Regions from separate parts of the Pseudoalteromonas sp. GB56 genome, predicted to be linked through region 1. Evidence: predicted binding sites of a transcription regulator. Region 1 holds the regulator's gene; each other region holds the start of a gene.
The links. The regulator sigma-54, encoded in region 1, starts transcription at its own class of promoters, with help from an activator protein. The targets are predictions, from matches to a motif close to GTTGGCACGNNNNTNGNNT.
Positions count from the first base shown of each region.

Region 2: ACH19P_RS05945 (LPP20 family lipoprotein) is a predicted target of sigma-54. The motif match lies at 5,410-5,428, and genes of this name have one in related genera.
Region 3: ACH19P_RS13855 (DUF3192 domain-containing protein) is a predicted target of sigma-54. The motif match lies at 5,444-5,462, and genes of this name have one in related genera.
Region 4: ACH19P_RS02305 (YggN family protein) is a predicted target of sigma-54. The motif match lies at 2,675-2,693, and genes of this name have one in related genera.

Region 1 covers NZ_JBPCHK010000001.1:734,601-742,812, reverse strand. The annotation lists gene ACH19P_RS03505 (calcium/sodium antiporter) at 1-140, shown strand, start outside; gene ACH19P_RS03500 (KpsF/GutQ family sugar-phosphate isomerase) at 151-1,119, shown strand; gene kdsC (3-deoxy-manno-octulosonate-8-phosphatase KdsC) at 1,119-1,670, shown strand; gene lptC (LPS export ABC transporter periplasmic protein LptC) at 1,667-2,221, shown strand; gene lptA (lipopolysaccharide transport periplasmic protein LptA) at 2,211-2,744, shown strand; gene lptB (LPS export ABC transporter ATP-binding protein) at 2,741-3,466, shown strand; gene ACH19P_RS03475 (RNA polymerase factor sigma-54) at 3,490-4,980, shown strand; gene hpf (ribosome hibernation promoting factor) at 5,006-5,293, shown strand; gene ptsN (PTS IIA-like nitrogen regulatory protein PtsN) at 5,295-5,741, shown strand; gene rapZ (RNase adapter RapZ) at 5,772-6,617, shown strand; gene ACH19P_RS03455 (HPr family phosphocarrier protein) at 6,620-6,889, shown strand; partial or broken gene mgtE (magnesium transporter) at 7,081-8,212, shown strand, end outside.
Region 2 covers NZ_JBPCHK010000001.1:1,267,937-1,276,148, reverse strand. The annotation lists gene ACH19P_RS05975 (chemotaxis protein) at 28-960, opposite strand; gene flgA (flagellar basal body P-ring formation chaperone FlgA) at 1,121-1,843, shown strand; gene flgM (flagellar biosynthesis anti-sigma factor FlgM) at 1,915-2,235, shown strand; gene flgN (flagellar export chaperone FlgN) at 2,228-2,653, shown strand; gene ACH19P_RS05955 (EAL domain-containing protein) at 2,667-3,767, opposite strand; gene ACH19P_RS05950 (LapD/MoxY N-terminal periplasmic domain-containing protein) at 3,761-4,600, opposite strand; gene ACH19P_RS05945 (LPP20 family lipoprotein) at 4,911-5,309, opposite strand; gene ACH19P_RS05940 (flagellar assembly protein T N-terminal domain-containing protein) at 5,506-6,672, shown strand; gene ACH19P_RS05935 (glutathione peroxidase) at 6,844-7,578, shown strand; tRNA gene ACH19P_RS05930 (tRNA-Arg) at 7,581-7,655, opposite strand; gene ACH19P_RS05925 (FlgO family outer membrane protein) at 7,721-8,212, opposite strand, start outside.
Region 3 covers NZ_JBPCHK010000001.1:2,979,174-2,987,385, reverse strand. The annotation lists gene rapA (RNA polymerase-associated protein RapA) at 1-1,924, opposite strand, end outside; gene ACH19P_RS13865 (PhoH family protein) at 2,245-3,645, shown strand; gene ACH19P_RS13860 (diguanylate cyclase) at 4,080-4,982, shown strand; gene ACH19P_RS13855 (DUF3192 domain-containing protein) at 5,024-5,401, opposite strand; gene ACH19P_RS13850 (D-2-hydroxyacid dehydrogenase) at 5,544-6,488, opposite strand; gene zntR (Zn(2+)-responsive transcriptional regulator) at 6,627-7,040, shown strand; gene ACH19P_RS13840 (SO_0444 family Cu/Zn efflux transporter) at 7,024-8,212, shown strand, end outside.
Region 4 covers NZ_JBPCHK010000001.1:493,158-501,369, reverse strand. The annotation lists gene ACH19P_RS02330 (S8 family serine peptidase) at 1-218, opposite strand, end outside; gene ACH19P_RS02325 (cytochrome b/b6 domain-containing protein) at 404-1,042, opposite strand; partial or broken gene ACH19P_RS02320 (AzlC family ABC transporter permease) at 1,124-1,842, shown strand; gene ACH19P_RS02315 (AzlD domain-containing protein) at 1,839-2,138, shown strand; gene ACH19P_RS02310 (PA3496 family putative envelope integrity protein) at 2,175-2,360, opposite strand; gene ACH19P_RS02305 (YggN family protein) at 2,730-3,512, shown strand; gene ACH19P_RS02300 (aminotransferase-like domain-containing protein) at 3,547-5,001, opposite strand; gene ACH19P_RS02295 (DMT family transporter) at 5,097-6,020, shown strand; gene ACH19P_RS02290 (diacylglycerol/lipid kinase family protein) at 6,012-6,881, opposite strand; gene ACH19P_RS02285 (hypothetical protein) at 7,158-7,298, shown strand; tRNA gene ACH19P_RS02280 (tRNA-Ser) at 7,470-7,560, shown strand; tRNA gene ACH19P_RS02275 (tRNA-Ser) at 7,583-7,675, shown strand.

The DNA of each region.
Region 1 (8,212 bases):
TAATGATCGCAGCGACCATCGTACTTATTGCAATGAGTTTGAACTTTCGTGGTGCGAGACGCATCAACAGGGTTGAGGGAGGCATGTTGTTAGTCGCATTTTTTGCCTACCAAGGATATATTTTTAGCCAGATAGCATAGAGTAATGTATATGACACAAAGCTACATCGCCACGGCACAACGCGTTATTGAAACCGAAACTCAAGCCTTACAAGAGCAGCTTGCGCATCTGGACGAACAATTCACTCAAGCCTGTGAACTTATGGAGCAGTGTAGTGGCCGAATCATCGTAGTCGGAATTGGCAAATCTGGTCATATCGGCAATAAAATCGCAGCCACACTAGCAAGCACAGGTACCCCAGCATTTTTTGTACATCCTGGCGAAGCGAGCCATGGTGACCTAGGTATGATTACCGCGCAAGATGTCGTGTTGCTCATATCCAATTCGGGTGAAACTCATGAAATCGTGAGTATTATCCCAGTTATCAAACGCATTGGCGCCGCGCTTATCGCGATGACAGGCAGTGCCACTTCAAGTATGGCAACGCTGTCTGATTTACACATCTGTATTGGCGTTTCAAAAGAAGCCTGCCCTCTGGGACTTGCACCTACGGCGAGTACCACTGCGACTCTCGCTATGGGCGACGCTATTGCAGTGGCTCTTCTAGAATCAAAAGGATTTACTGCAGATGATTTCGCTCTTTCGCACCCCGGCGGCAGTCTTGGAAAGAGGCTATTATTAACGCTGAAAGACGTGATGCACAGCGGTGATAATGTGCCGCGTTCACACCAATCACAAAGCATAAAAGACGCGCTACTGGAAATTTCCACCAAAGGCTTGGGCATGACTGCAGTCGTCGATGATGAGGGCAAATTAGTTGGACTGTTCACCGATGGTGATTTACGCCGAGTGCTTGAGCATCGTATCGATATTCACAGCACCGCACTTGTGGAAGTGATGACGCCAAATTGCACCACAGCGAAGGCCAACATGCTAGCAGCTGAAGCGCTCAATGTGATGGAACGTAAACGTATAAATGGTCTGATTGTTGTTGATGAACATCAGCGTCCTGTAGGTGCCCTCAATATGCAAGATCTACTTAGAGCAGGAGTGCTTTAATGCTATTTAGCGAGTTATATCAACCGATTGCAGAGAATGCGTGGCAAAGAGCCTCACGGGTAAAGCTGCTGATATGTGATATCGACGGCGTATTTTCTGATGGCCGTATCTACTTAGGCAATCAAGGCGAAGAACTCAAAGCCTTCAACACCAAAGATGGGTTTGGCATAAAAGCCTTGATGGACTCGGGTGTCCGCGTCGCGGTTATTACTGGCCGTCAATCTCGCATCGTTGAAACCCGTATGACGAGCCTAGGTGTGCAGCATATCTATCAAGGCAAAGAGAACAAACTTGAAGCTTATGCAGAACTCAAGGCCACGTTAGGACTCAATGATGACCAAGTTGCTTATATCGGGGACGATGGCCCAGATTTACCGGTCATGGAAAAAGTCGGCTTTGCAGTTGCCGTGAATGATGCTCACCCACTAATCAAACGCATCGCACATTATACGACACTGATGCCTGGTGGTTTTGGCGCCGTGCGCGAACTCACTGACTTATTGATGTTGGCGCAAGGTCACTCCTTAGGCACTAAAGGTACCAGTTCATGAACAATGCTCGGTTGCTTATTTCCATCATTTTCCTCGCTATTATGGCTTGGTTGTGGGCACCGTATTTTATGAAGCAAGAACAAACGGTGGTGAAAACGGACCAAGCTATTGCGACACCTGATTACACAGCGACTGGTTTACGACAGCGTAGTTATAACGATCAGGGGGCGTTAAGCCACAGTGTTTATGCTGAACAAATGGAAATGTTTGAAGAACTTGGCTTCACCCATTTTAGAAAACCAGAATTTACACTGTATAACGATGGCGAACGCTGGCGATTGACTGCCGACGAAGCCACTTTATATAACAATAATATTTTGATCTTGGAAAATAACGTTGTTGCCACCAACTTATTAGAAGGGGCAATGATTGAACAAGTCAAAGCGGCGGCTATCCAAATAGACATTGATGCGCAACGAATGGAATCGGAGCAAAGCGTTGAGCTCAGAGGGCCTGATGTATTAATCACAGGTCAGGGCTTGAAAGCAGATATCAATACAGAGATAGTGGAATTAATAAAACATACGCGAACAGTATATTATGACCAATAAATTCAATGCATTAATTCTTGGTTTAGGGCTTAGCCTAAGCGCAATGGGCGCGCACGCGGAACAAACAATCAACACGACAGAAGTGTTAATTGACGCCGATAACCAAATTGCCATGATCAAAGAAAATATCACTATTTTTGATAAAAACGTGCACATCGTTCATGGTAATCGTCAAATAAAAGCTGATCGTTTAGAAGCGCACCGCCGCCCAGAACTGGGTGACAATAAGCAACTGCTGATCGCCACGGGTAGTCCAGCGATGTATATAGAAACCATGGAAGATGGTCAGCAAATTACCGCTTCTGCAAAAGAAATTCGCTACGACGTTGCCACGCAAATTTTACAAATCAAAGGTGACGCAAAAATTGAAATGGCTGATCAACAGATCATCGCTGAAACTATCAGCTATGATATAGATAAACAGACCATCAGCGCCGAGAAAGACAAAAATTCAAGTACACGAGTACGCACGACTTTGACACCACAGAGCGAAGAAAAGCCTGAGGAAAAGGAACAACCATGACCACATTGAAGGCGCAAAAATTAGCAAAAAGCTACAAAGGTCGTGAAGTTGTAAAAGACGTAGGACTGGAAGTTAAAGCTGGCAGCATTGTTGGTTTATTGGGCCCAAACGGCGCAGGTAAAACCACGACCTTCTACATGATTGTGGGTCTGGTACCCAGTGACAAAGGCATGATCAGCATAGACGATCAAGACATCACATTGCTGCCAATGCACTCTCGTGCGCGGCTGGGCATAGGCTATTTACCGCAAGAGTCTTCGATATTTCGAAAACTCACCGTTTATCAGAACCTGATGGCGATTTTAGAGACGCGCAAGGACCTAAACAAAGCAGGCCGAGAGGAACAATTAGAAAGCTTGTTGGACGAATTTAATATCCAGCATATTCGCGATTCATTTGGAATGGCATTATCAGGTGGTGAGCGCCGTCGCGTTGAAATTGCTCGCGCTTTAGCCGCAAACCCCAAATTTATCCTTTTAGATGAACCTTTTGCTGGTGTAGACCCTATTTCGGTGTTAGATATAAAGAAAATCATTGAGCACCTGCGAAACCGTGGCATCGGTGTACTTATCACCGACCACAATGTGCGTGAAACCTTAGATGTATGCGAAACCGCTTATATCGTCTCTCACGGTGAATTGATTGCGTCAGGCACACCACAACAAGTGCTCGCCGATCAAACCGTTCGTGATGTTTATTTAGGTGAGCAATTTAGGCTATAACAACAAAAGGATTGTTAGAGTACATGAGGCAATCATTACAGCTGCGCTTAGGCCAGCAATTAACAATGACCCCACAATTGCAGCAAGCTATTCGCTTGTTGCAGCTCAGTACTTTGGATCTTCAACAAGAAATTCAAGAAGCACTTGACGCTAACCCACTCTTAGAAGTCGAAGAAGAAAATTACGCTGACAACGCGAGTGATAAGAACGATAACGAACGCCTACAAAACGGTGAAGACAAAGTCGATGTTGAATCACAAAGCAGCGACCAAATAGAAAGTTCTGACGCATTAAACAACGACTCGATCAGTGATGAATTACCCATGGATGTATCTTGGGATGAATATATCAGTGCAGCTCCCGTAGCTTCAGCAGGTCCAATGCCTGATGATGAGTTTGTCTACCAAGGTGAAACCACCGAGACACTGCACGATTATTTGATGTGGCAACTGCAACTCACCCCATTTAGCCCAGTCGATGAAGCGATTGCGACAGCCATTATTGAAGCAATCGACGACAATGGCTTACTAACCGTTTCTACTGAAGATTTGCTCGAGAGTTTAAATCACGAGGAGCAAGACGTAGAAATCGAACTAGATGAAATTGAAGCTGTCCTAAAAAGAATACAACTCTTTGATCCTGTTGGAATTGGTGCGCGTTCACTACAGGAATGCTTATTGATCCAACTCAATCAATTTTCACCTCAAACCCCTTGGCTTAGTGAAACGAAAGAGGTAATTTGTAATTACATTGATTTGCTAGGTAACCGTGACTATCGCACCTTAATGAAAAAGACTAAGCTTAAAGAAGCTCAGTTAAAAGAGGTGATGACGCTGATACACAGTTTGAGTCCGAAACCTGCCGCAACTATTGTGCGCGAAGAGTCAGAATACGTGATTCCTGATGTATCCGTTAAGAAGGTTAAAGGGCGTTGGCTGGTCGAGTTAAATCCTGACAGCATGCCGAAGATACGAGTTAATGATCATTACGCATCATTAGGCCGTAGCTGTAAATCACAAAGTGACAGCCAGTTTATACGCTCTCACTTACAAGAGGCTAAATGGTTTATAAAGAGCCTGGAACAACGCAACGATACCTTACTCAAAGTAACTAATTGCATTGTTCAACAACAACAGGCATTCTTTGAACATGGCGAAGAAGCGATGAAACCAATGGTCCTCAATGACGTGGCCGAAATGGTTGAGATGCACGAGTCGACAATTTCTCGTGTAACGACCCAAAAATATATGCATACGCCACGTGGGATTTTTGAGTTGAAGTATTTCTTCTCCAGCCATGTGAACACCGAAAATGGAGGTGAATGCTCATCCACAGCGATTCGAGCATTAATCAAGAAGCTAGTAGCGGCGGAAAATGTTGCCAAGCCATTAAGCGACAGCAAAATAGCCGATATACTCGCAGAGCAAGGAATCAAAGTGGCTCGACGAACGATTGCGAAATATCGTGAATCGTTAGCCATACCACCGTCAAATCAACGTAAAAGCTTGATATAGACGTTAGACAAGAAGGAAAATGCTTATGCAATTGAATCTTACCGGTCGTCATGTAGAAATCACAGACTCTCTTCGTAACTATGTGAATAGTAAATTTGCAAAACTTGAGCGTCATTTTGACCATATTAATAATGTGCATGTCATCCTTGATATAGAGAAACTCACACAAAAAGCAGAAGCAACACTTCACGTAAATGGCGGCGAATTATTTGCCACCGCAGAGCACCAAGATATGTATGCGGCGATTGATGGCCTAATTGATAAATTGGATCGCCAAGTAATTAAACATAAAGAGAAATTATCTCGACACTAAAATGAGCTTAGAACATCTTTTCTCCAAGGACTGCAGCAAAGCTGCGGTCCTTTTTAATAGCAAAAAAAGAATGTTGGAGTACCTAGCACAGGTCGCTCATCAACACGCACCGCATTTAAACGAGCAAACCATTCTCGATGCGCTTTTGGCGCGAGAGAAGCTCGGCAGTACTGGCTTTGGGAAAGGCGTCGCAATTCCTCACGGTCGATTGGAAGGCATTGAACAAACCATTGCCATCATAGTCACCAACCGCGAAGCCATTAACTTTGATGCCATAGATAATCGTCCTGTTGATATTTTTGTCGCACTGCTCGTACCAGATAATCAGTGTGATCAACACCTCAAGACCTTAGCGCAAATTGCTGATAGACTTAAAGACAAGCAATTGTGCAAACAGCTGAGAACAGTCACCACAGATCAGGAGCTCTATCAGCTATTTGTGGCCTAATTTAGTCACAGGAAGTTTAAGGGAATTAAAGTGGAATTGATTATTGTCAGTGGTCGCTCTGGTTCAGGTAAGTCTGTCGCTTTGCGCGTATTAGAAGATTTAGGTTATTACTGCGTAGACAATATCCCAGTTAATCTGCTGCCCGCTCTTGTGCGCAGTGTCTCAGACAACTACGACAAAATCGCTGTCAGTATCGATGTGCGAAACTTACCCAAAGAAGAGCAGGAATTCAGTGATATCTTGGCTTATCTTCCTGCATTTTCAAAACCCTCTCTATTTTATCTAGATAGCGACGAGCAAACGCTGATTAAACGTTTTTCTGAAACACGTCGATTGCACCCATTATCGATGCAAAACCTGCCATTAGACATTGCTATTCGTGAGGAAAAGAAACTGTTAGACGTGTTAATCTCGCACGCTAACTTTATTATCGATACGAGCGAACTCAGCGTTCATCAGTTAGCTGAAATGGTGCGTGAAAAAGTCCTCGGTAAGAAAGATAAACCATTACTCATCACCTTTGAGTCATTTGGCTTTAAACACGGCATCCCGAAAAATGCTGATTACGTATTTGATGCGCGCTTCTTACCTAACCCTCACTGGGAACCTGAGCTCAAGCCGCTAACCGGTTTAGATCAGCCAGTAAAAGATTACCTCTCAAGCGATGGTATCGTACAGAAGTTTACTTGGCAGATTCAAACCTTCGTGCAAACTTGGTTACCTCATCTGGAGCGCAATAACCGCAGCTATTTAACGATTGCGATTGGCTGTACTGGCGGTCAACACCGTTCTGTTTATTTAGCGCAGACATTGGGAGAGCGCTTTATGGATACCTACCCAAACGTCAAAATCCGCCACCGTGAACAGGAAAAGTAACCGTGACAGAAGCCACCTTTGTTATCCAGAATAAACTCGGCCTTCACGCCCGCGCCGCTTCTCAGCTCGCGCAATTAGCAATGAATTTTGACGCTAAAATCACCCTCTATCAAGGTGATAAAAGCGCTGAGGCAGACAGTGTTCTCGCACTGTTGCTACTTGAAAGTGGCAAAGGAAAAGAAGTACGAGTAGTGTGTGAAGGCAATGACGAGGAAGGGGCCCTTGTCGCAATTGGGCAATTAATCGCCGAAAAATTCCACGAGCAAGAGTAGCTCCTTCACGGGTGTTCAGTTAAGCAAAAATACCCTCTGTGTTTAGTAATTGTTTATTACCCAAAATATAAACACCCTCTATATCTCATTTACCTTTGGTATCTTTGTCTGAGTTAAGGTAAACTTATCAAGCGCTTGTAAGTGCTCGCTTATAAGCAGATTTCTTCCAGTTTTATCTTTAAGGGAAGCCTATGCCAGAAGCCTATGAACAAGAAAATCCGCTCCAACCACTTCAGGAAATTACTGAAGCCCTTAGCAGCGGCCAGTTTGTTCATGTACGCAGGCTTTTAGCAAAAACAGCGCCCAGTGATACGGCGCTACTTTTAGAGTCTTCCCCACACAAAACACGTTTTAAACTTTGGTCTCTCGTCGATCCTGATGTACAAGGTGATGTTCTCGAAGAACTCTCTGAAGATGTACGTCTAAGTATCATTGCGCGAATGGAACCGGAGCACATTGCTGCTGCGACCGAAGACATGGACGACGATGACCTAGGTGAAGTACTTCGTAGCTTACCTGAGCCAGTCTATAAAGACGTAATCGAGGCGATGGACAGCCAGAATCGCGACCGTGCGACGACGGCTTTGTCATATCAAGAGCGCTCTGCGGGTGCCTTGATGAACACCGATACGGTGACCATTCGTCCTGATGTATCCATTGATGTGGTACTGCGTTATTTACGCCTCAAAGGTGAATTACCTGAAGGCACGGATGAGTTGTACGTGGTCGATAAAGATAACTGTTTTCTCGGTTCTCTGCCGCTTACATCTTTGTTGACGACTATGCCGGACGCGATTGTTCGCGAAGTGATGGATGATGAGTGTGAGTCGATTCCCATCACCATGGATGAATCTGAAGTTGCACAACTGTTTGAGCGTCATAACTGGATTTCAGCACCGGTAGTTGATGAACAAGCACATCTGCTTGGTCGTATCACAATCGATGACATCGTTGACGTTATCCGTGAAGGCGCTGAGCACAGCATGTTAAGTCTTGCGGGTCTAGATGATGAAGAAGACACCTTCGCACCCGTAGTGAAAAGTACCAAGCGCCGCTCTGTGTGGTTGGGTGTTAACTTGCTGACCGCCATGCTCGCCGCCTTTGTTGCCAGCTTCTTTGAGAGCACCTTGGGTATTCTGCCTTTCCTTGCCGTATTGAATGGTATTGTGCCATCAATGGGGGGTGTTGCGGGCTCACAAACCCTAACCCTTGTGATCCGTGGTCTTGCTCTGGGGCATATTAACGACACCAACCAAAAGTTCTTACTCACCAAAGAACTCGCAATCGGCGCACTCAATGGCGTGCTCTGGGCCGTGTTAATAG
Region 2 (8,212 bases), 530 kb from region 1:
GTTAACTTAGGCCAATATGCTGGGTCCCTAGTCGCAGTGGACCCACTTCTTCACTGCCGTTGCTAATTCGTCTGGATTAAACTTTGCAATAAAATCGTCTGCCCCTACTTTTTGAATCATGGCTTGGTTAAAGACACCGCTCAAAGAAGTATGGAGAATAACGTGCAAAGGAGCGAGCTTTGGATCCGCTTTAATTTCTGCAGTTAAGGTGTAGCCATCCATTTCGGGCATTTCTACGTCCGAAATCAACAAAGCAACACGCTCAGTAATATCATTTTGACAATCGAGCTGAGCTATTTCACGCAGGCGTATTAACGCTTCTTTACCATTTTTAGCGAGTTCTGTTTGCACACCTAAAGGCTCAAGTGCTCGTTTCACCTGATTACGTGCCACAGCCGAATCATCGGCAATAAATACGATACGCTCGCCTATATCTCGCTGCATTTCACCGTCAGAGATAATGCCTTCACTTACCTCGGTATTAACCGGGCTTATCTCGGCGAGAATTTTTTCAACATCGAGGATTTCGACTAGCTCACCGTCAATTTCGGTCACGGCGGTAAGGTAAGAATAACGGCCCGCCCCGGTTGGAGGAGGCATTATTTTTTCCCAATTCATGTTAACAATACGTTCAACGCCACCAACAAGAAAACCTTGAACGGTTCGGTTGTACTCCGCAATGATAACGAAACAATCTTTTAAATCTGTAATTGCCGGTCCACCTACAGCCATTGATAAATCTATCACAGAGATAGTTTGGCCACGGATGTGAGCAACGCCTCTAATGTATTGGTTGCTCTTTGGCATGTTGGTCAACGGTGGACACTGAAGTACTTCTCGTACTTTAAAGACGTTGATACCGAATCGCTGGCGTCCTTTCAATTTGAACAATAATAGTTCAAGGCGATTTTGCCCTACTAATTGGGTACGTTGATTGACGGAATCTAATATGCCAGCCATCGGATTCTCCTAGCATTAACTTTACTACTGCGTGTTCGCGCCAGATGGGAACGCTTTTTGCTTCTTATCAAATATATCAGCATAAATACGGCTGTGTGTCTGTTAATTGACACCCCCGTACTTATACCTTGTTTTACCCAATAAGCATAGTCGAAACACAATGAGTATGTTCAAAAAAATTCAATTATTCCATAGCTTATCGTTACTTTTAGTTATGGCTGTGAGCAGTGTTGCGGTGGTTCATGCTGGTGAAAATACCCTTTACGACCACGAGCGACTACAAACGCTAGCCGAACAACATATAAGCAACATAGCTAAAATTCTGCCGGATCAGCAACTCCAAGTTCACGCTGTGGATTTGGATTCGCGTATTCCCGAACGCTATTGTGAACAACTGCCAGAGATGGTTGCTGCAACCTCTCCCCCATTTAATCGGCAGGTAGCCGTACAACTTAAATGTAATTCTCCCGCTGTGTGGACACAGTATGTCCATGTTCGCATTGAAAAACTTTCTCCTATAGTGGTTGCGAAAGAAAACATCGGCCGCGGCCAATTAATCGATGCACAAAGCGTCACGGTCGCTATGCGTCCGCAACACTTTGTACGCGCCCAATATGTCGAAGAGCCTGAGTTAATTGTGGGCAGCCGCAGTAAGCGTAGTATTCGCCAGGGTTCACCTATCAACGCCAACCAGCTTTGCATGGTATGTAAAGGCGACAACGTTAATATTATCGCTACGATCAATGGGTTAACAATCAAAACCTCAGGTGAAGCACTGGAAGATGGCGCCATTGGCGACAATGTTCGCGTCCGCAATGTTAAATCGGGTCGACAAGTAAATGCACAGGTTACAGCGGTTGAAACTGTTACAGTTAATATTTAAATTTTGTGCTAAAGTTAGGACGCACATGGCCGATAACCTATGCAAAGGTCAATCTAGCTCAGGTAATACAAATGGTTAATCAAGTAAATAAAGGCCAACAAGGCTCGGTGTACAATACACCTCAAAGTAAAATTGAACAGCAAAAGACAAGTCAGTCGCAAACAACTGATGCGGCTAGCAAAGCGAATGTTAAAGCAGCAACAGATTCTGTTAGCTTGACACCTCAAGCACGCCAAATGAAGTCACTTCAAGAGAAAGCTGAGCGCTCTTCTGGTTTTGATGAGCAAAAAGTCGCTGAACTGAAAAAAGCGATTGCCGAAGGTAAATATCAGATCGACGGCGAAAAGTTAGCTAAGAATATCGCAGCGTTTGAGTTCGACTTGTATGGCTGATTCAGCGTTAACTCTAGCACTCACCCAACAGATTAATTGTCTGGAGGATTTACTCGCTTTGCTTAAAGATGAGCTTACGGCGATTGCGGGTAGAAGTGGTGCTGGGTTGAAAGAGCTTACGCCTCAAAAGGCTGAAGCGCTGAATCATATCCAAAAGCAAGATCAACACATCGCCCAGTTGCTAGCGTCTAAACCTGAGCCAGACGACCAAGAACAGCAACTTATTAAGAACGCCCAAGAATTGCTCGTGCAGTGTAAAGAGCAGAATCAAATTAATGCCCATGCGGCCCACCAAGCTCAGCTGAGTGTTAAGCAGTTGAAAGACATCTTAATTGGAGCGCCAAGTTCTATCACCTATGCTGCTGATGGCGGTATCAAACGCAGCGACAATACCTTAGTTCGCAACTTGAAAGCCTAAAGTACGCCCCCCCTTACTCGTGTACCAACCGCGCTTTCACTCCAAGACTACTGAGGAGTGACCAAGGCAACCTGTGTGCAAGTTCTTCAACCACCAACTCAATTTCAAATTGTTGTAGATGCGCACTGATTTCCCGAACCTGACGTTGCGTACTCTCGTCATTTTCTAGGTTATAAACTAATTCATTCGATAATTTTACGATTTGGATACCTGATTGAAGCAGCACCCGAGGCTCGATATCAGCATCTCGAACATCACATAACCCAATCAGGCAACCAATGGTTTTCGCTTCTTTGCAAAAACTCAACACCGCGGCGGGCAAACGCTGCAAAATATGTTGAGAGAATTCTAACGTTACTCGCTGCCTTAGTCCTGGCTCGCTGGCGATAAGCGCTAAAATACTGGTGTACGCTACTTCATCTTGAAGCGTTTGTTCACTAAGTTGGATACACAGATTCTGGGGATATTTGAGCCATAACTTGTCTTTAAAAAGCATTCGCACAGTTTTCCAGTCAAGTTGAGAATCTAAGTCTAAACTTGCTGGAACCGACCCGAAATATGCACGGGAATATGCTTGTCCGCCGATGATGATGTTGAGGTTAACTTCATACTGAAAAGTCTGATCAAGGGCATCTTGTGCTCGCATCATCACCAACTCAAACTGTTCATTTTTAATGGCTATTTCCAATTCTTCCGCGGTGCTGCCTTTTGCCTCTCGCTCTGGCTGTTGGATACGGAACACATTCTGACCAGAAGCGATTCCCAGCTTCAACAACCTGTGCGCCTCATCAAATAATAGCTGTGAGGATTCCACTTCACAGAAGCACAGTAAGCAGTGACGCAGGTGCACGATGTCTTGATAGTCAGCACTGAATTGGGCACCAAATTCTGTGAGCATTTTGCTTGTCTGTTCAGTGTCCAACACTGCATCAAAATACATACTGAACTCAGCTTGTTCAGTGCGGGCCAGCTGCCACTCATGTAACACCGCCTGTTGGGTTTGTGCAAAGCGGATTAAAACATTTGCGAGACGCTGCTGTGCTTCAATAAAATCTTGTTTATCTAGACTGTCTCTTAATTGTTCGTAGTTAAGTAGGCGAGCAACAATTAGCATCTGATTTCTTTGGCTTTTTTTTGTTTGCTGATTAAACCTGAAAGAAAGTGACGCTTAGTCGCAAAGCCCGTCACGTCATCGTGTTGAGCTAAATACTGCGCTCGTTTAAGGCGCTCATGTGCATCACTCATACTTTGACTTAAGCGATTTGCGAGGTGGTTCATTGTTAACATTAAGGTCGCAATTTCTTTTGGTTTGGCTGGCACCAATTGCTTAAACTGCTTTTGGGCTATGGCATCTGCCTGATTCTGTATTTGTTTTATGGGCGTTAATAACCAAAAGACAAATCCGGACACCAATAAACAGGTGATGAGCAATAATCCTCCCCCTGCCCACATAAATAATTTGGCGTTTCTCCACAGCGCTTGTGTTGCAGCAGTTTGCTGCGCTTGCACATACAAGACGCCATAAGGTGTTCCTTCATGTGTAATAATGGCCTTGCTCGGTGCAAACTCAAACGTACTCAAGTAGTGAAACCAGCTCGGCATCACTGAGTTTTCCGTATCACCATGGCGTCGTTCGATGATCACCCGTCCTCTGTTATCTTCCAATCGGAGTAAACTAAAGTGGCCACTTTCAAAAGTCTGTCGAACAAGCTTTTCTAACTGCCTAGGATTCTTTTGTAATTCACTGAGGGATAACGCTAACACCGCAGCTTGATCATCACTTTGTTGTGAGAGTTGCTCATATAAACTGGATTTCAGACTACTATTGGCAATTGCAAAGCCTGTAAGCACGCAAACTAATGTTACAACCAACATTAAAATCCATGCGTAAAGGTGCAGTGACAAGCGGGCGTTGGGGGCGCTAGGAACGCTGTTTATTTCAGCCATTCTTCCTCCATGAGAAAGAAAAACAAACATCAGGTGGACTTACTTGAAGCAACGCAAAAGCATCCTTGCTTCGAATTTCATTGGAGTTGGAACCAATGCGCAACGGGTATGAATAAATGCTCAACGTCGGTATTACTAGTTATTCTTTTTTTACAGCATAGCAGTGAAACTTCGCGACTTCACACTAAATTTACCCATTTTAAGCACAGACAGAAACTTATCAAAGTGATCTTTGTAATTTTCAAGCCAGTTTGATGGGCTTGATGTGCAAGTCAAAATACATCGCGTCGCGCATGGGCTGAACGGCTGCCTAGTAGTAGGTGACTTTCTTGACTTTGCGTGGCTTAGTTTCAGTAATATATAAATCGTAAACAAGTTTCATATCCAACTCTAGCTCAGTTGCATAGCTGTCGCCTACAACATAGCTGCGCGTTACACGAGCGCCACGAATGACACCTTGCACTTTCGCTTGAAGATAATCATCCCCTGCTACTGCATTGGCAATTGATGTATTACCTTTGAGCTGCTGACCATAGACCTGCTCAGCAAGTTCTCGGTAAGCTTCGATTTTAGAGGCCTTCATAGCCATTATTGATTTTTGCTCTGAGTTTTGCCCTGGCTGCGGTGCAATGGGTGCATAGCCAATTGCGCGAAGAATTGGGTAGTTGTCTGGTTGTTGTACGCCATATTCCACATGTTTATCAAACATAGCACTGCACCCCGAAAGGCCAATTAGGGCTAATAAAATTATTGCTATATGTCGTAGCATCTCTTTCTCCATCGACGAACGTTTGCTTCTATTAATATCTATGCACAATGAATGCCATCCTTAACCTTCTATACAACTAACTTGGTACGCTCTTTGCTTTTTCTATCCTAATGAAATTAATGAGCGGCTATTCGTTATGCGCCCTATTGTATTATTAATCGTTATTTTAATGGCTTTTAGCAGCGCCCACGTGCATGGCCAGTGGCTACAAACGACGGGTAGCGCATCAATGGAAGAGGTCTCCACAGAGACAGCTCGTTCCCAGGCAATCAGTGACGCTATAAAACAAGCGCTTCAGTATTCAGGGTTGAGCCTCTCAAGTGTGCAAACACTCACTAACGGTGTTCTTACTCAAGATAAGTTGTCACTCACTAGTCAAGGCGCTGTTGGCCAAATGCACGTGCTCGAAGAGCAACAAGAAAATGGCATGTTAACTGTGACCCTGCAAATTGAGGTATTGAACGAAGAAAATCAATGCCAACAAAGTAACGTAATAAATCACTTTGCATTAACTCGCACCGCGATGGAGAACCCACAACAAGCACGCGATGGTCAAATATTTGACATACCTAACGCCTTTACTAAGCAACTTTACGCGTTGATGAGCCAAGCTCAACTCAGTATGCAACCAACGGCCTTCTACCAAGACCCTATTTCAGTTAAAAGTTTCTTCAGTAACCAATATGCCTATGATGAAAATGTGATTGATTACATCAGCGATGCCAGTAACAGTCAGTACGTGCTGTTCTCACAAATAACAGATACATCCGTGGGAAATGAACATGATAAAGGGTATGCATTTTGGAAAGATGACAGTTATGAGCGTTACTTTAATGTCGAATTTATTTTATTTGATGGTTTGAGCTTTGAGAAAATCTGGCAAAAAGCCTATCAAACCCAAGCCTTGTGGGAGTTTGAGAAAACCGCTCTGGTCGATGTTAACAGCGGTGTGTTTTGGCAAAGCAAATATGGCCGCACCATCTCAGAATTAAGTGAACAGGTCATGTATGATCTCAATCAGACGCTACAATGCTTGCCAACCAAAGGGCAAATTAAACATATCGACGGCGACCAAGTAATCATCAACTTGGGACGCAGCAATGGCCTGAGTGAAGGTCAGCAACTGACTCTCGCGTACAGCAGTAATGCCATCACTTATGAGGGTAAGCATCTGCCCAAGCAAGTTACCTCGTTGTTTAGCGTTGAGATTAAACAGTTATACCAACACAGCGCTGTAGCAGTGAATACCTCAAAACGTCCTTTAAGCAACATCCAACTCAATGACTTAGTGTTGGTGAAGTAACCAACTGCAAGCCACAGAAAGGCTACTTTGTGGCTCTTCACTCAGGCGCAATTAGGTGCGCCTTTGCTTTAAACAATCAATAAAACTGATTACTTCAATTCATTAATAGCCTTTTACCGATTATAACGCCCATGTCAGACTAGGCTCATTATTTAAGAGGAATACGACATGATGAATGAATTGAAAAACAGTGAAGGTCAACATATCCCAGATGTGTCATTTGCTATTCGCGATGGCGAGCAATGGCTCAAGCTTACCAGCGAAGGAATCTTTAAAGGCAAAACGGTCATTGTTTTTTCTTTGCCAGGCGCATTTACGCCGACATGTTCATCAACCCACCTACCGCGATACAACGAGCTTGCTGATGTATTCAAGCAAAATGGCGTGGACGACATTGTTTGTGTTTCAGTCAATGACACCTTTGTTATGAATGCATGGGCACAGCACCAAGAAGCTGGCAACATTACCTTACTTCCGGATGGTAATGGGGAGTTCACTGATGGCATGGGGATGTTGGTCGATAAAAATGATTTGGGCTTTGGCAAACGCAGCTGGCGCTATTCAATGCTTGTCAAAGACGGTGTTATCGAAAAGATGTTTATTGAACCAAACAAGCCTGGTGACCCGTTTGAAGTGTCTGATGCAGACACCATGCTTGAATACATCAATCCACAACAAATCAAGCCACAACCTATCAGTATTTTCACAAAGCCTGGATGCCCATTTTGTACTAAAGCAAAAATGCTGCTTCAACAGCGTGGTATGGCCTATGAAGAAATCGTGTTAGGGAATGAAGTTACCATGACAACGCTTAAAGCAGTGTCAGGCAGAACAACTGTTCCGCAAATTTTTATCGGTGGAGAGCACATTGGCGGTTCGGACGAGCTAGTACTACATTTTAACTAGGTTGGCGGCCCCTGCAGGAATCGAACCTGCAACTACCCCTTAGGAGGGGGTTGTTATATCCATTTAACTAAGGGGCCACTGGCCCCATTATCAGCTAATTTAACCTTGAATAGCAACAACTTAAGAGTAATCAGCTAATAATCTAACCGTTCGACATCAAATCACTAATTACAAAGTATGGAATAAATTGTCGCGCACTTGCTTTAACGACTTGGTCTCGGGTCCCGACCACACGAGCATGTACGACTACGCCGTTTTGGCGGTACACCAAAGTCCCTGTCAATATATGGTCAATCCCCACATTCTTTGCAAGTTCTTCACTGTCTCGTGTGAGTACAAAATCCCCATCTTGTTGCACTTCAATATAAGGGGTTAACTTGTGTTCGACCGTTGAATAGCCAAAGCGCTGCAGATCGCCAAGTAGCTCTTGCGCAAGTTGGTTTCCCAAAGCGTTAGTACTATGCAGGGTATGATCGAAATCAACAAAACTTGCGACGGCAATATGACTCACATATTGGCTGGTCATGCTGTCACTCAGCTTAAGGGCCAACTGCTGCGTGTAGTCTCCAAGTTGTTTGTGATGTGTGCTTTGTAGTTTGGTGTCGACTTTTATTTCTAATGGGTTGATATCAAC
Region 3 (8,212 bases), 2.2 Mb from region 1:
CAAACTCCTGATTGAGCATATGGCCCGTGGTTGACGTGTGCTCGAACGCATTTAGACCTTCGTGGTACCAACGTAACAGAGTTTGCTGCGCGCTGTCTTCGAAGTAGGGCACATGTATTTTAATGTCTTGTGTTTGGCCAATACGGTCAAGTCGACCGATGCGCTGCTCTAACAAATCAGGGTTTAGCGGTAGGTCGAATAAGGCCATATGATGCGCAAACTGGAAGTTACGACCTTCTGAACCAATTTCAGAGCAAATCAGTACTTGGGCACTGTCTTCCAAATCAGCGAAGAATGCGGCAGCTCGGTCACGCTCTATAATGCTCATGCCTTCGTGGAACACTGCGGCTTTAATACCCTCACGCTCACGCAAGGCTTGCTCTAAGCTCAAGGCTGTTTCTGCTTTGGCACAGATCACCAACATCTTCTGGGGCTTATTAGCATTGAGGGTGTCGATTAACCACTGCACACGCGGGTCGAACTGCGTCCAGCTTGCGTCTTTGCCTTCAAATTCTTGGAAGATTTTTTCTGGGAATAGGGCGCGAACAGCGCTGAGTTCGACTGGCGCCGAACCGCCTAAGTTACCCATTACACTCATCGCCGTTTTGTACTGGCTCGGCATGGTCATTGGGTAGGCATGCAAAATTCGCTGCGGGTAGCCGCTGATACCACTGCGGCTGTTGCGAAAGAGAATTCGCCCAGTGCCGTGGCGATCAAGTAGTTGCTCCAAAATCTGTTCTTTGGCGTGCTGCTCACCGGCATTAAAATCAGCCAGCAAGGCTTCTCCTTGGGCTCCGAGTAAGTTTGTCAAAACCTGAGCTTGTTGCTCTGTTAATGCCTGTTCTTGCATGATGCTATTGGCTGCATCGGCAATGTCATTGTAGTGACGCTCTTGTTCAACAAATGCGTCGTAGTCATAGAACCTATCTGGATCGAGTAGTTTTAGGCGTGCAAAGTGGCTTTGATGGCCTAATTGATCCGGCGTTGCTGTTAGGAGAATAAGGCCTGCGATGTCTTGGCTTAATTCCTCTATGCGTGAATATTCAGTGCTTGGCTTATCTACCGACCAGCTCAAGTGGTGCGCTTCGTCTACCACGAGGAGATCCCAATCCGCCATTGTTGCTTGTTCGAACCAGCGTTTTTTCTTGGTTAAAAACTCTAGGCTAGTAAGCACTAACTGTTCTGTTTCAAACACGTTCGGGCTGTCTGCGAATGCTTCAGCACAACGCTCTTCGTCGAAGATAGCAAACTTTAGATTAAAGCGGCGCAGCATTTCCACAAGCCATTGATGTTGCAAGTTCTCCGGAACCACCACAAGGACGCGAGAAGCTCTTCCCGTCAGTAGTTGTTGGTGCAAAATCATGCCGGCTTCGATGGTTTTACCCAGACCTACTTCATCACTTAGTAACACGCGCGGCGCAAAACGCTGACCGACTTCTCGGGCGATGTGCAGCTGGTGCTCAATCAAGCTCGCTCGTTGACCAATCAAGCCTTTTAGTGGTGATTGATCGCGATTGAATCTGTGTTGCCACGTATTGTAGCGCAGAGTATAGCAATCGAAACGGTCGATTTGGCCAGCAAAAAGTCTGTCTTGAGGCTTGTTGAACTTAATAAAGTGATCGAGAAACGTTTCTTTTAGTTCAGTGGGTTCGTCATTATCAACGCGCGTACCTACATAGGTATATAAGCCGTTTTCTTCTGTCACTTGGCTAACGGTCAGTTCCCACTCGTCAGCGCTGCGTATTACATCACCGGGATTAAATAGCACACGGGTGACGGGCGCTTCCGCTTGCGCGTAAACGCGGCTTTCGCCACTTGCGGGGAACAATATGTTTACTTGGCGTCCTTCCAATGCAACTACGGTACCTAATCCTAAATCTGATTCGGTGTCACTGATCCAACGTTGGCCTAAGGAAAAATTCATTGCGTGCTCAATCTCGACTTTTTGTATACCAAAACTAGGGCGCATGTGCCCGAGCAAAAAAAGGCGGCTATATTAGCGTGCTAATTTACGATTATCACCTTAAAACTGATAAATAGTGCAACGCTTGTTTAGATTATATACAGCAGCAAAAGACGGTCATTTTTGCAAATGTAAATTTGCACTTTTTCTTACATTTTTTATTGTCATAAAAGCGTCTTTTCCAGCTCATAGACTAAACTTGAAATATGCCTAAAGGCATCACCACCTTGTCATTGTAGTCGTAAAGGTGCAGATATAATAAAGACAAATAGGATTGCGCTATGGATAAAGACCGCCACGCTAACAGTAGTAAGATGTACGTCCTTGATACTAACGTATTGCTCCACGAACCCCTTGCATTCCTCTCCTTCCAAGAACACGATGTCATCATCCCGATGACGGTACTCGAAGAACTCGACCATATCAAAGACCGCAAACGTGACGTTAGTCGTGATGCGCGAGTGGCGATTCGTTCTTTGGATGAAGTGTTACGCGATGCAAGTCCAGAGCAAATGCTTCAGGGAGTGACATTGCCAAGCAATAAACGCACTCCAGAGCAACCGCGAGGAAAGCTTATAATCGTTAACGACCACCTGTTTGCGGACAGTATCTCTGGCTTGCCGGGTAATGAAAATGACCATCGCATTATTAACTGTGCCGTGTACTTACAAAAGCAATACAGCACGGCAAAAGTGGTGTTAGTCACCAAAGACATTAACATGCGATTAAAAGCCAAAGGTGCTGGGCTGCATTATGTTGAAGATTATCGTACTGACCAGTTGATTGATGACATAGCCTTACTCACTTCCGGCTACAAAAAAGTAGAGGGTGACTTTTGGCAGCACGTCGGCGAGTGTGAAACAGAGCAGCAAGGTCGTGATGCGCTGCACCATGTCTCGCGTAACCTTGTACCGGATGTGTTTGCCAATGAATATCTACTCGATGACAGTGGCCATTTTGCAGCGCGTGTTGTGGGTTATGATGAAGAGCACATTACCCTCAAAGATTTAGGGGTAGAGCGGCTGATGTCGCGCAGTGCATGGGGTATCAAACCCAAAAATGTCTATCAAGGGATGGCGATGGATGCCTTGCTCGACCCTGATGTGGAACTGGTGCTGCTTACCGGGCCTGCTGGGTGTGGTAAAACTATATTGGCATTGGCATGTGCGTTAGAGATGATTATCGAAAAGAAAACCTACGATAAGCTTATCGTCACGCGAAACACGCCTGAAATAGCCGAATCTATTGGTTTCTTACCGGGTACGGAAGAGGAGAAAATGGCGCCTTGGTTAGCTGCTATTACTGATTCTTTAGAGGTATTACATAAAGGTGATGAAAACCCGATTTCCAGTCGCAACTACATTATGGAAAAAGCCAATATCCAATTTAAGTCTGTGAACTTTATGCGTGGTCGTAGCATTCAAAATGCGGTGGTGTTGCTTGATGAAAGCCAAAACTTAACAGCATCACAATTGAAAACTATCATCACGCGATGTGGGAGTGGCACTAAGTTGATATGTTCAGGGAATTTAGCGCAAATTGACAGCAGCTATTTGACTCCTGTTACATCAGGTTTGACTTATATTGTCGAACGATTCAAAGATTTTGAAGGCAGTGCTACCGTTAACCTCAATGGGGTTGTACGCAGTCGTCTTGCTTCGTTTGCAGAAGAAAATCTGTAATTTGAAAGGCTGCTCTTGCCCTAAAATAGCAGGGGCAGTCAGAATTACTTTGAGCTACACCAACAACATAGTTGGTGTACGCATATAATTTGCGTATGATTTATGGAAGTTCGGTGTTGTCTGAAATTCACTCTGGTATATTCAGGTTAAACTCAGCAAACACTTCTAAGCTGCTAGGTATTATCTTTGTAGCATCGCACTAAAAACGGCTGACAAATATAACGTAAACACTGGCAGGCCAGTCTAAACTGATGTTAGGGTCTGTTGACCTTTACTGCTTTTTTGTAATTTAGATGCAGCCGTTTAGATTGAAGATGAAGTAAACCGAAAAAATAAACAGACCCGAGTAGCGGATTAAATAATTGAATCGTACATGTCAACATATTGCTGATTAGTAATGGGTGTTGAACAAGGTATAGCAAACAGGAAGGCTCATGAAGTCAGCGAAAATTCTCGTCGTGGATGATGATGAATTAAACCAAGTAATTTTAACAAAAACCCTTACTCCTAAATATCAAGTTCACTGTGTGAGCAGTGCTATTGAGATGTTCGCTTGGCTTGAAGACAATACGGTCGACCTCATTCTTCTTGATATCATCATGCCTCAAATGAATGGCTATGAGGCACTTAAGCAGTTGAAGCATGGTGAACGCACACAGGCTATTCCAGTTATTATCATTTCTGCGAATGATTCCAATGACGACGAAGCGAAGGGTCTAGAGCTAGGCGCTATGGACTACATAACCAAACCATTTGGTAGCGCGATTGTTCGAGCACGTGTGAAGAATCAATTAACCATTAAACAAAAAAATGATTTGCTGGAAATGTTGGCAAGCATTGATGGCCTTACCGAAATCCCGAATCGACGTTACTTCGATGAACATTTTGCGCGAGAATGGCGTCGCAGTGCACGTGCCGGATTGCCTTTATCTGTGTTGATGATAGATATCGACTTCTTCAAGCGCTACAACGATCATTACGGACACCAGAAGGGTGACGAATGTCTAAAACGAGTGGCGCAAGCTCTAGTGAATAATTGTCAACGTGGCAGTGACTTCGTTGCTCGTTACGGTGGAGAGGAATTCGTCGCTGTGCTACCAGGTAGTGAGAATGAAACCGCAATGGCGCTTGCAAATAAATTATGTAACGTTGTGCGCGATTTAAGCATCACGCACATAGACTCGCCTGTTGCCGATCGTATTACAGTGAGTATCGGGGCCACTACCTTTGTTGATGGTTGCGATGATAGTTGCGAAATGGAGTTGGTGGAGCAAGCGGATAAAGCAATGTACAAAGCGAAGCAACTCGGCCGCAATGGCTTTGCTTCATATGAATAAAAAAACAGCGCCACAAGGCGCTGTTTTTTCATATATAAATATTAAAGGCTACCTACGAGTGCTTGGTAGGCACTTTCACCGACACTGACCAAGCGGCCTGATTTAAACACCAAAGGCGTGCATTCATTTTTACTAATTTTACCATCTGATTTTACACTTTGTGTGGCGTAAAATAACACTTGGTATGTTTCACCCTGATGGCTGAAAGACTCGCTGAAATCTGGCGTACCAAGCGCATCTTTCACTGTCATGGCTGCACTATTAAGGTCTAGATTGGTAATGAATTCGCGGTTATCACGTTGTTGTTTTTGCCAATCACTTGAACCCCAATGAGCATCTGCTTCACCATCGTTCACTGAAATAACACAACCACCCAACATAGGTAGGGCTACAAGGGCGCAAAGTAATACTTTTTTCATTTTAGATTCCGTTTTAGTTGTTTGGTCTATTTACCCACTACTTTTCAAGTTCAATGCCAATAATTTAAATTTTAAATATTTCAATAAGTTAACTGTTTCATAAAAAGCTTGGTATAGCTTTTTTAGGAAAATTTTAGTGTATTTAACTAACTTGGTTGCGAATTTTACCACTTGTATAGGCACGAATATTAAGTGCCAATTGGGCGATTAACCGATCTCGTGCTTGTGATGAAGCCCATGCAGTATGCGGAGTCAAAAGCAAATTGTCGCCTCGATACTGGATAAGCGGGTTGCTCGATTGCGGAGGCTCTTCACTGAGTACATCAAGTGCTGCCCCCGCAATGACATCGTTTGTCAGTGCATCAGCCAAATCGGCTTCATTAATGATTGGTCCGCGAGCGGTATTGATGAGCACCGCAGAGTGTTTCATCGTTGCCAGTGTCTGTTTATTGATAAGCCCTGTGGTGTCGGCCGTTAGAGGACAATGGATAGAAACAATATCACCACGCTGTAGTGCATCTTCGAAACTCACGCGTCCTGCTCGTGGTGCTTGTCCTTGGCGTTCAGCGATGAGTACTTCCATACCGAATGCGCTGGCTACCTTGGCAACCCCTTGTCCTAGTTCGCCAAAGCCAACAATGCTCAGCGTTTTTCCAGCCAGTTCGTTGATCGGGTAATCCAAGCGACAAAACATCTCGCTGCGTTGCCATGCGCCTTGAGCTGTATCTTGGATGTAGCGATGCATGTTACCTAATAGAAGCGACATCATAGTGAAAGTGTGTTGAATTAAACTCGAGGTTGAATAACCAGCCACATTGCACACGCTGATGCCGAGCTCATTCGCTGCTGCGATATCTATATTATTGGTGCCTGTTGCTGCGACACAAATGAGCTTTAAGTCTGGTAGTGCCAACATGTGTTCACGATTAATTTTTGCTTTGTTGGTGATCACTACTTGCGCTTTTTTAAGGCGTGGTACCACTTCTTGCGAATCGGTAAGTGGGTAAGCGATAAACTCCCCAAGAGATTCAATAGGGGCGAGAGAGTTATCTCCTAAAGTGTCCATATCCAACATGACTATTTTCATGACGTTTTCCAATATTCAAACTTGCGTCTAGTTTTTCATGGACCGTGCTTGAGAGCAAAATTAAATCCTTGACCTTGGAGTCTACTCTAAGGTTTATAATCAATTTATCGAAGCGAAAACAGCCGAAAAGGATGAAATATGCGAATAGGTGAATTAGCGAAAAAGGTATCTATGAGCACAGATACGTTGCGTTATTACGAACAACAAGGATTGTTAAGCGAGCCACAGCGAAATCACAGTGGCTATCGTCAATATTCAGATAAGCATGTAGCGCAGCTCAATTTTATTCGTCGCGCTAAAGACGTTGGTTTTAGCCTTGAAGAAGTGGCTGAGTTATTGAAAATCAATTTCGAAAAGGCGCAGCATAGCTGCCAAGAAGTCAAAGAGTTAACCCTGCGTAAGCGTGATGTGGTGGCTGAACGCATTGCTGAGTTGCAACGTTTTCATGCGTCGTTATCTCAACTCGCGAAAGACTGCTGTGGTACCACAGCTCCGGCTGAGCATTGTTCAATATTGACTGCGTTGGAGGATATCGATGGACTTAATCATTAACTTTTGGCAACTGTTTGTACTGTCTGCACCTTGGCTGATGCTCGGCTTAGCGTTAGCCGGGTTGCTGAACGTCTATCTACCTGCAAACTTTTTGCATCGACACCTCGGCAAAGAAGGATTTTGGACAACCGTTAAAGCGGCGTTAATTGGTGCGCCAATGCCACTGTGTTCTTGTGGTGTGATCCCTGCGGCTGTGGGTCTCAGACGGGCAGGTGCGTCAAAAAGTGCCACGACCTCATTTTTAGTGTCGACCCCTGAAACAGGCGTTGATTCGGTGTCGGTTTCCTATGTGCTACTGGGGCCATTCATGGCGGTGATCAGGCCAATAGCGGCCATCTGTAGTGCTATTACCGCGGGGTTGCTGGTGGGCAAAGAAAGCGCGCCGGAACAAAAAGGGTCTGTGGCTCAGACCACGCAAGAAAAACCAAGCAGTTGTGCATCTCAATCGCGCGCTGAAACTTGTTGCTCGAGTCGTTCTGAGGAGCAAGAGCCCGTGCCCACATCGTGTTGTGCAAGTGCTTCAAACGCGGACACAGCCACACAACAGCCCGACCAAGCAACGAATATATCGGAATCGAATTCGAGCTGTTGCACACCGAAAGTGGACGCAAAGCAAAGCAGTTGTTGTAGCACCAAAGCAAACTCGCTGCCTACAGAATCAGCACTGGCTAAACTTAAACGGGCATTGCATTTTAGCGCTACAAAGTTGCTCAGTGACACGGCAGTATGGTTAATGATTGGTCTCTTTTTCGCAGCTTTGGTACAAACCTATGTTCCTACATCTTATCTCAGTCAGTGGGGCAGTGGCCTACTCGCTATGACTGTGATGGTGTTGATCAGTATTCCTATGTATATCTGTGCCACAGCATCAACACCAATTGCTGCAGGTTTGTTGCTCGCGGGTGTGTCACCGGGTTCAGTATTGGTGTTTATGCTTGCCGGCCCCGCAACAAACATTGCAACCTTGGGTGTGGTCGGTAAAGAGTTAGGGCGCAGAGCAATTGTTGCATATCTGAGTGCCGTGATTGGCGTTGCCTTGTTGTTTGGTTTCTTAACTGACTTTTTGGTCGGTGAATACAGTATTGAGGTTATTCCGTTGGCTGGGCATCATAATGAAGTGCTACCGCATTGGCTGTCGCAGGGTTCTGCAGTCATTTTAGCATTACTTCTGT
Region 4 (8,212 bases), 240 kb from region 1:
CTTACACCGTAAAGGTGTTGACCATTTAATTCTACCAACCAGGCAACGGCTTGTTTTTGTTGCTTTAATTCAGCTACTTGACGCTGAACAAGCGGCTTTTTTTGGCCATCAAATAACTTAGGTTGTGCTGTTAGGTTTGCGCTGGCTGCAGAGGCACTGACCAGCGCAGAAGAGATACCGAGAGCGAGTGCACTCAGGCGAATTTTATTATTATTCATAGATGGTTTCCTATTTATAGTTCCGTTACGCTTTATCCAAGCGTCGAACAATATAACTAAAAACAGGTACGTTACAATCCGGCACACTTGTAAACGACTAGTTAACATACAATGTAAGCGTTTACTTGGTGAAAAAACTACTATGAAGCAATAACTTATTAAATTTGTAACAATTCTTTACAATTCTATGTAAAGAGTGCGACGAATGGCTCGTAACCCCACGTCAACATTAGCGACGCTAATGCAAACATGAAAAAAATAAATGCTGGCCAACTCGCTTTCACTTGCACCAGTTCATTAACTTGTTGATTACGACCAGTGATCATAGCAGGAACTAACTTTTTTCCACGAATGGCGTACACAATTATCGCCAAAATGTGTAGCGCAATCGCGATGAGCAGCCAGTCGAAATTTTGATGATGTAATGATGATGCGAGCTCAACCCACTCGTAGGGAACATGTTGAACTAATGGACCATCGGTTAGGATGTCGTCCGTTGTCATCAAGCCTGTGGTCAACTGCAACGCTATCAAGATAAAAAAGGCTAATACCATATAGCCGCCTGCGGCATTGTGGCCAGCTCCTAGACGCTGAGATTTAAACGCCTCAACGACCGCTTTGGGCCCATTTATTAGCGCAGATAATCGCGCAGTATCACTGCCAAACAGCCCCCATACAACACGGGTTAAGAGCAATGCACAGGTTACATAACCGAGCACAAAATGCAGATCCATTGCTCCTTCTTCGGCAGAAAAATACAACCCAGCTAAACAGGCGACTAATGCCCAATGGAAAAACCGAATAAATCCATCCCAAACTTTCATAACTGCTCCACGTCTTTTGCAATGAGGGTGATTATGCCAAACTCTTCGTGCAGAGCGAACTTTACACGATTAGATTTAGATATGACCCGCAATAAAGCACCAATAAACAAGAAAAATTTAAACAAAGCCGCCTTTTTCAAAGGCCAGCTAGATATGATGCCGCTTAACTTAGCGGTGTTACCTTGGGGATATTGTGTGGCTCATTGGCGATGCAGAATGGTTTTAGTGCCATAGAGGCTCAATTGATGTCTCTGCTTGTATTTGCAGGTTCTGCGCAGCTTGTGGCAATAGAGCTCATTGCCAACAACACCTCTTTACTTACCATAGCAATCACCACTTTTATCATTAGCTCCCGCCATTTTCTTTACGGATTGGCAGTTCGGCAAAAAGTTATTGCCCAACCTTTGCGTTGGCGCTTACCTGTGAGTTTTGTTTTGACGGATGAGCTGTTTGCGTTTTCCCACCACCCAAAAGCGTATCAAACGAAGGCGCGTCTAATTTATGCCCTCAGCGCAGGTTTTAGCTTCTACGTATTTTGGAATCTTTGGACGTTAATTGGCATTGTTGCGGGCCAATTGCTTCCTGACTTAACCAATTTAGGTCTCGATTTCGCTATTGCGACAACGTTTATTGCCTTGGTTGTTCCGTCGATTAAAAACCGTGCAACACTACTCTGTGTGATTGTCTCAGGAATCAGTGCGGCAGCACTTAAATCGTGGGGGTTTGATATGTGGCTTGTAGCAAGCGCTTTACTGGGTATGGGCTGCGGATATTTTATGACGCGCGAGGTGAAACAATGATTACCACGCTGTTGGTCATGGCCGCAATTACGTTTTCAAGCAGATATCTATTTTTGCACCGCTCATTGCCGTTCAGAGTAGGCCCTAGGATGCAGCGTTTTTTGAGCTTTAGCGCACCTGCAGTGCTAACCGCTATCTGGGTGCCTATTGTCTTGCTCCCTGATGAGCAATGGCAAGTTAGTTATACCAATCCGTACTTAGTAGCGGCGGTTGTGGCTATTATCACTGCGTATAAAACGCATAGCATCTACGCCACTACATTTTTATCTATGGCGATATTTTTCGTATTACGTTAGTTACAACTAAAAAAGGGGCATAAGGCCCCTTTTTATTTATTCCGTAATGTCGTCGAAATCATCGTAGCCGAGATTCTTTCTGAGCTTTCGCTGCTCTAGATAATCATCAAGCTTCTTTTTCACTTTGCGTTTACGACGATCATTTTGATTGCGTCCAATCGCTTCGTATTCATCTTCAACAAAATCGTCTTCTACCGCATCATAGGAATATGTTTTACCCACAATACACTCCAAAAAAATCAAAACAGTGATCAATGTAGCTAGGTTGCTCATTGAATAAAGGGCGTAGAGCCTTCGAGTGAATAAATAGCTGCTAATCCGAAAACTGAAAAGTGAGATTTTTTTATCGTATCGACAAACATATTTAATTAACAAATTAGTCGAAATTACACACTGTCGTTAACGCCAATGAAATTACATATTTTTTACACCATTAGTTCATTACAAATCAGCTAAATGTTGGTCAAATTAACTAAAAAAGTCAGCCTGCTCTTGATTGGTTAATTTTAACTATTTGATATTAATACAGTTTGTATTTTGGCATCGAATTTGAATTATTCAGTAAGTTACTCTTTCAACAGGTATTTAAAAATGAAAACTACATCACTTGCTATCATCTCAGCTATCGGTCTATCAGGCGCAGCTTATGCTGAAGAAACTAATTCCATTTCGTTCGGTTCAGAGCAGTGCAATATTGAGTTTAAAAATGATGTACGTATTGACCCACAACGCATTGAAATCACTAACGCACAAAATCAGCATTTAGTATTTGAGCACGGCCAACTTAGCATTGACGGAAAATCGGTCGATCTCAACAGTCAACAGCAACAAGCATTGGCAAACTATGCCGATAATGTGCGAACTTACATGCCTGAAGTAGCTCAAATCGCGTTGGATGGCGTAAAAATTGCTGGTGTCGCTATCGAAGAAGTAGGCACAGCGTTTGGGATCCAAAGCAGCGATGCACTCACTGATCTTGTCGATCAAATTGGTGTGAACATCGAGCAGACCTTCTATCAAAACGGCGCTTTTGTGATGGGTAAACAAACGTTTGAGCAATTGGGTGATGATATTGAAAACCAATTTGATGAAGACTTCGAACGCGCAATGGAGCAAGCGGTTCTTCAATCAATTGGGAGCGTTTTCATAGCGCTAGGCTCTGAGCTTATTGGCTCTGGTGGCGATATGGATGAGTTTGAACAGCGCATGGAGCGTTTGGGCAAACAAGTTGAGCAACGAGTAGAACTGCAAGCTGCAAATATTGAAAAGCGCGCAGATGCTCTTTGCGTATCCTTCACTGAACTCGCGGCGCAAGAGCAACAGCTAATTGGCATGGTTCCAGAACTAAAAGATTACCAATTACTCAGTAACTAATCAGTACCCTTGCCGGTTGAGCCAGACCACTGGCTCAACTGCTTCTCCCTTTTTGCACTTGCAGGCAGAGCGCTCCCAACATCGCTACTGCCTTTTCTATTTTTTCATTCCACTCCACACCATAACTCAATCGCATACACTGGCGATATTTATCTGTGGCGCTAAAAACGGCGCCAGGCGTTATACTGATACCGCTGTCTAATGCCCTATGAAAGAGGGCTATCACATCATATTGTGACGGTAGCTGGATCCATAATACGCACCCTCCTTGAGGGTTATTCATGCGGGTTCCTTCAGGAAAATGCCTTTGAACAAGTGCTCGCATACGTTCTTTGTTCAACGCTAAACGTTGGCGCATAACACGTAAGTTTTTGTCGTAATCACCACTGTTCATAAACTCGTATAAAGCCCATTGATTCATCAGTGACGAAGCGCAGCTCATGGCTCGTTTCAGGCGTCTTGCCTGAGGGGCAAACTTCCCCGCGATCATCCAGCCGACTCGATAGCTCGGCGCCGCCGTTTTTGATAATGAAGAGCAGGTGATCACATTGCCCATGGTCGAAAAGTACTGAGCTGGCTTCGCATCATCCGCTTCATAGGCCAGCTCACCGTAGACATCATCCTCAATGAGCACTGCGCCGCGCTGCTCAACCAAGTTCACCAGCTGTTGGCGTCGCTCATTTGGCATTTTTGAGCCTAATGGATTACTGATACACGTTGAAAAAATACAGGCTTTGATGTCATGCTCTGCGAACGCTCGTTCAAGGTCTTCAATACACAACCCCTCTTGCGGACACATGGGTATCTCAATAACTTTCAAGCCCAAGCTTTCTAACATTTCAATGATGCCGAAATAACAGGGCGATTCCACCGCAACTATATCGCCTATTTGCGTAACGCATTGAACGGCAATATGCAGCGCCTCTTGCGCACCATTGGTAATAATCAGCTCATCACCGTTTACGCCAATAGCAAAATCGAGATAACGATTAATGATTTGCTTCTTTAACGCACTGAATCCATCATGGGGGCCGTAATTGATGGCTTTTTTACCAGCAATATTCATCACTCTGCGCATTGTGCGGCTGAGTACTTTGTCCGTAGAACTCACTGATACTGGATTTGCGATACCCAAAGGAATGACCCCTGGTCGATGTAACCCTTCGAAAACCTGCTCGATAAGTTCTTGTTTATTAACCTCAACAGGTTGTCTGGCCAAAGCGATGCGACCCACTTGATTGCAAGGCTTACAGGCTAAGTTTAGATAAAACCCGGACTTCTCACGCGCGCTGATCACCCCTTGGCGCTCAAGCTCTTGGTAAGCTTGTTGGACTGTGGGAATGCTAATAGACAGCTTATTAGCCATACTTCTCAGAGACGGGAGCTTTTCTCCAGCACTCAATGTGCCGTGTGCTTGCATATCTTTTATCAAGTCAATTACTTGTTGATACAAGTAGACTGAACCTTGCTTGTTGACGATCCGTGACATAACAATCTGTATAGGTGCATTTTGTTGTTTTCTGTTTATGTACAGTATACAGAATCAGCTTAAAATACCAGCTTTAAAAATGTCGGAGCCTCACCATGAAAAATGCCATGCTTTACTTTTTTACTGTTCTTATCTGGGGTTCGACTTGGCTCGCTATCGAATTTCAGCTCGGCGATGTTGAGGTTCAAGTATCGTTATTCCTGCGCTTCGCTATTGCTGCCGCTTTGATGTGGTCTTTTGTGCTATTTAAAAAATTGCCAATGCGCTTTTCTCGGCGTGACCACGGCTTCTTCGTGCTCCTAGCGCTGTGTAATTTTGGCGCCAACTACCTTATTCTCTACTGGGCGCAGCACTACCTCACATCAGCTATGAGCTCTATTGCCTTCAGCACGTTATTATTGATGAACATAGTAAACACACGTTTGTTTTTTGGTAAGCCCATCGCCAAACGCATCTATTTCGGCGCGGTGTTAGGTGTAGTGGGTATCGTTATCTTATTCTGGCCAGCCATTGCCACATTAGATTTGAGCAACGACATCCTGTTCGGCCTGCTGTTATGCTTGGGTGGCACGCTGGTCGCCTCAATCGGCAATATGGTGAGTGTGCGTAATTCAAATGCACAAGTGGGTATCATGCAAGGTAATGCATGGGGCATGTTGTACAGTATGATTGGCTTAGCGGTCTTCGTTTTGGTTAGTGGCGCATCACTTGATTTTAGCGCAACCACTGCTGCTTATTGGCTATCACTGCTGTATTTGAGTACCTTTGGGACGGTTATCGCATTCGCCTGCTACTTTGTGTTGTTACGTAATATTGGCCCAGAAAAGGCAAGCTACGTCATTGTTTTGTTCCCACTTGTTGCAGTGATACTGAGCACACTGTTTGAAGGATTTATTTGGCAGTTGAATACCGTGTATGGCTTCATTTTTGTACTGCTGGGTAACGCCATCGTATTGACGCCATTTGAGAAAGTTGCCAATGCATTCAAACTACACAAGCAGCGTAAAGCATTAGTTTAGTTCTTTAGGAACAACAAACCGAAGTGCTGATTTTTGCACTGAAAATGTGGCGGGGGTTGTACCTATGTACTCACCATCCGCCTCGATTCCTATATTTGCTGTATGGACCTGCAGCTGTTCAGTCGCAGATATAGCCACTTGGGGAAGTTGAACATGCTTGCCCTGATAACTCAAGATAAGCGCTTGGCATTGCCGCCAAAACGGCGCCGCACCAATTTGCACACATTGTAAAAAGCCATCATCAATTTTTGCACTCGGTGCCAGGCGCATCCCTCCGCCAAAGAACTGTCCATTTGCTAGGCACATCATAAGCAGTTGTTTTTGATGGCTTTGCTTGGATGAAAAAGCCAACATTGAAGGGGCATAGCGATATAACATTCTGACGCCTTGCCACGCATAACTTAAATGCGCCCAAGGACCGCGTTTACCCGAGCAAGCTTTGACCACCGCAGCATCGTATCCCACACCAGCTATGTTGATAAAGTAACGCTCATTCACCTTGCCTAGGTCAATATAGCTACTTTTCCCAAAGAGCGCGGCTTCAAGCCACTGACGCTCATCACAACGCCACTGCCTTGCGAAATCATTGCCACTCCCGCACGGAACAAGGGCGAGCTCTAGCGTTGAGTTGGCAAACGCATTGACCGCTAAGTTTAGGGTACCATCGCCACCGAGTACGACGACCCGAGAGACGGTTCCGTGATAACTTTGTAAGCTTTGTAAGTCCGCACAAAAATCTCCACTTGTCGCCATTTCGCAATAGTCGAAATCACGCTCATCAAGTTGTTCACAAACATTTTTTAGTTGCGATTTCGTTTGCAAAGGATGATACAGGATTAAAAAGGTATTTGGACGACTCAAAAAGCACACCTAAAACAAATATGATTCATCTGAATAAATATGCACATTATTGCAATCCTATAGACTTAACAAGCTAAAAAACCTTTGTACATGCACAATTAGATAAATTAGCCACGACATATCCATGCATATTTGGCGTAAAATCCAACTTAACAAAACATTAATCGGATTAGAATTACTTATTCGAATGGGCCAAAATAAATCGTTTTATTTTCAACCGCTCTGGTTGCAAAATAGCCTTGTTTTCAACCATAGGCACAACGCGGAGCAGACACCATGAACCCAGTAAATACACTAAATCAAACAGCAGCGAATCACGTAGCAGTTAAACCAAGCAAACGCAGAGCAAAGATGATGGCTAAACTAAACCGTTTCGGTAAAGAGTTAGCATTAAGCGGAGTTGTACGTTACAAGTAATTAATTACTCTAATGTTACTTTGCTCTACCTGTGACGGTGCTAAGAACCAACCAACTTAGCACCCAATCTCGCTAAAATTCGCTTATCCCCCCTGAATTAGCACAAAAATCAAGCAAACGATCCGTTTCCTATTTACACCGCCCTTTTCGCTCAGTATTATCCTACCCCATGGAGAGATGGCTGAGTGGTTGAAAGCACCGGTCTTGAAAACCGGCATACGTTAATAGCGTATCTAGGGTTCAAATCCCTATCTCTCCGCCAAATTAACAAACTGATTCGCGCCGGAGAGGTGGCCGAGTGGCTGAAGGCGCTCCCCTGCTAAGGGAGTATAGGGTTTGTAGCCCTATCGAGGGTTCGAATCCCTCCTTCTCCGCCATTAGTTTTAAAAGAACCGCCTTTATGGCGGTTTTTTTATAACTAAATTTTGAGTAGGCGGTCTTGGTTTGAACCCTTCGTTCGACAAAATGTCTGGAACATTTTGAGCCGCGTACGCGCCCGCAGGGGCGAGTGTAAGGATACACGAGCGCTCATCCCGAATAGAAGCCATTAGTTATGATAAAAAACCGCGCGTTGTCGCGGTTTTTTGCTTTTCGGCGTTCAGTCGCAAGCGTCCAGCCTGCGGCGTCTTAGAACTGCGAAGTTTTACTTCGGTTTCTTCGACCCTTCTCCGCCATTAGTTTTAAAAGAACCGCCTTTATGGCGGTTTTTTTATAACTAAATTTTGAGTAGGTGGACTTGGTTTGAACCCTTCGTTCGACAAAATGTCTGGAACTTTTTGAGCCGCGTACGCGCCCGTAAGGGGCGAGTGAGGTTGCAAGTGCATGAGTACACAAAAACGCAATTAGACACTCCAATCCAAACTCTTTCTGATTAGTTCGCTACGTTTTATACAATGTTAGTTCAACTACTTATC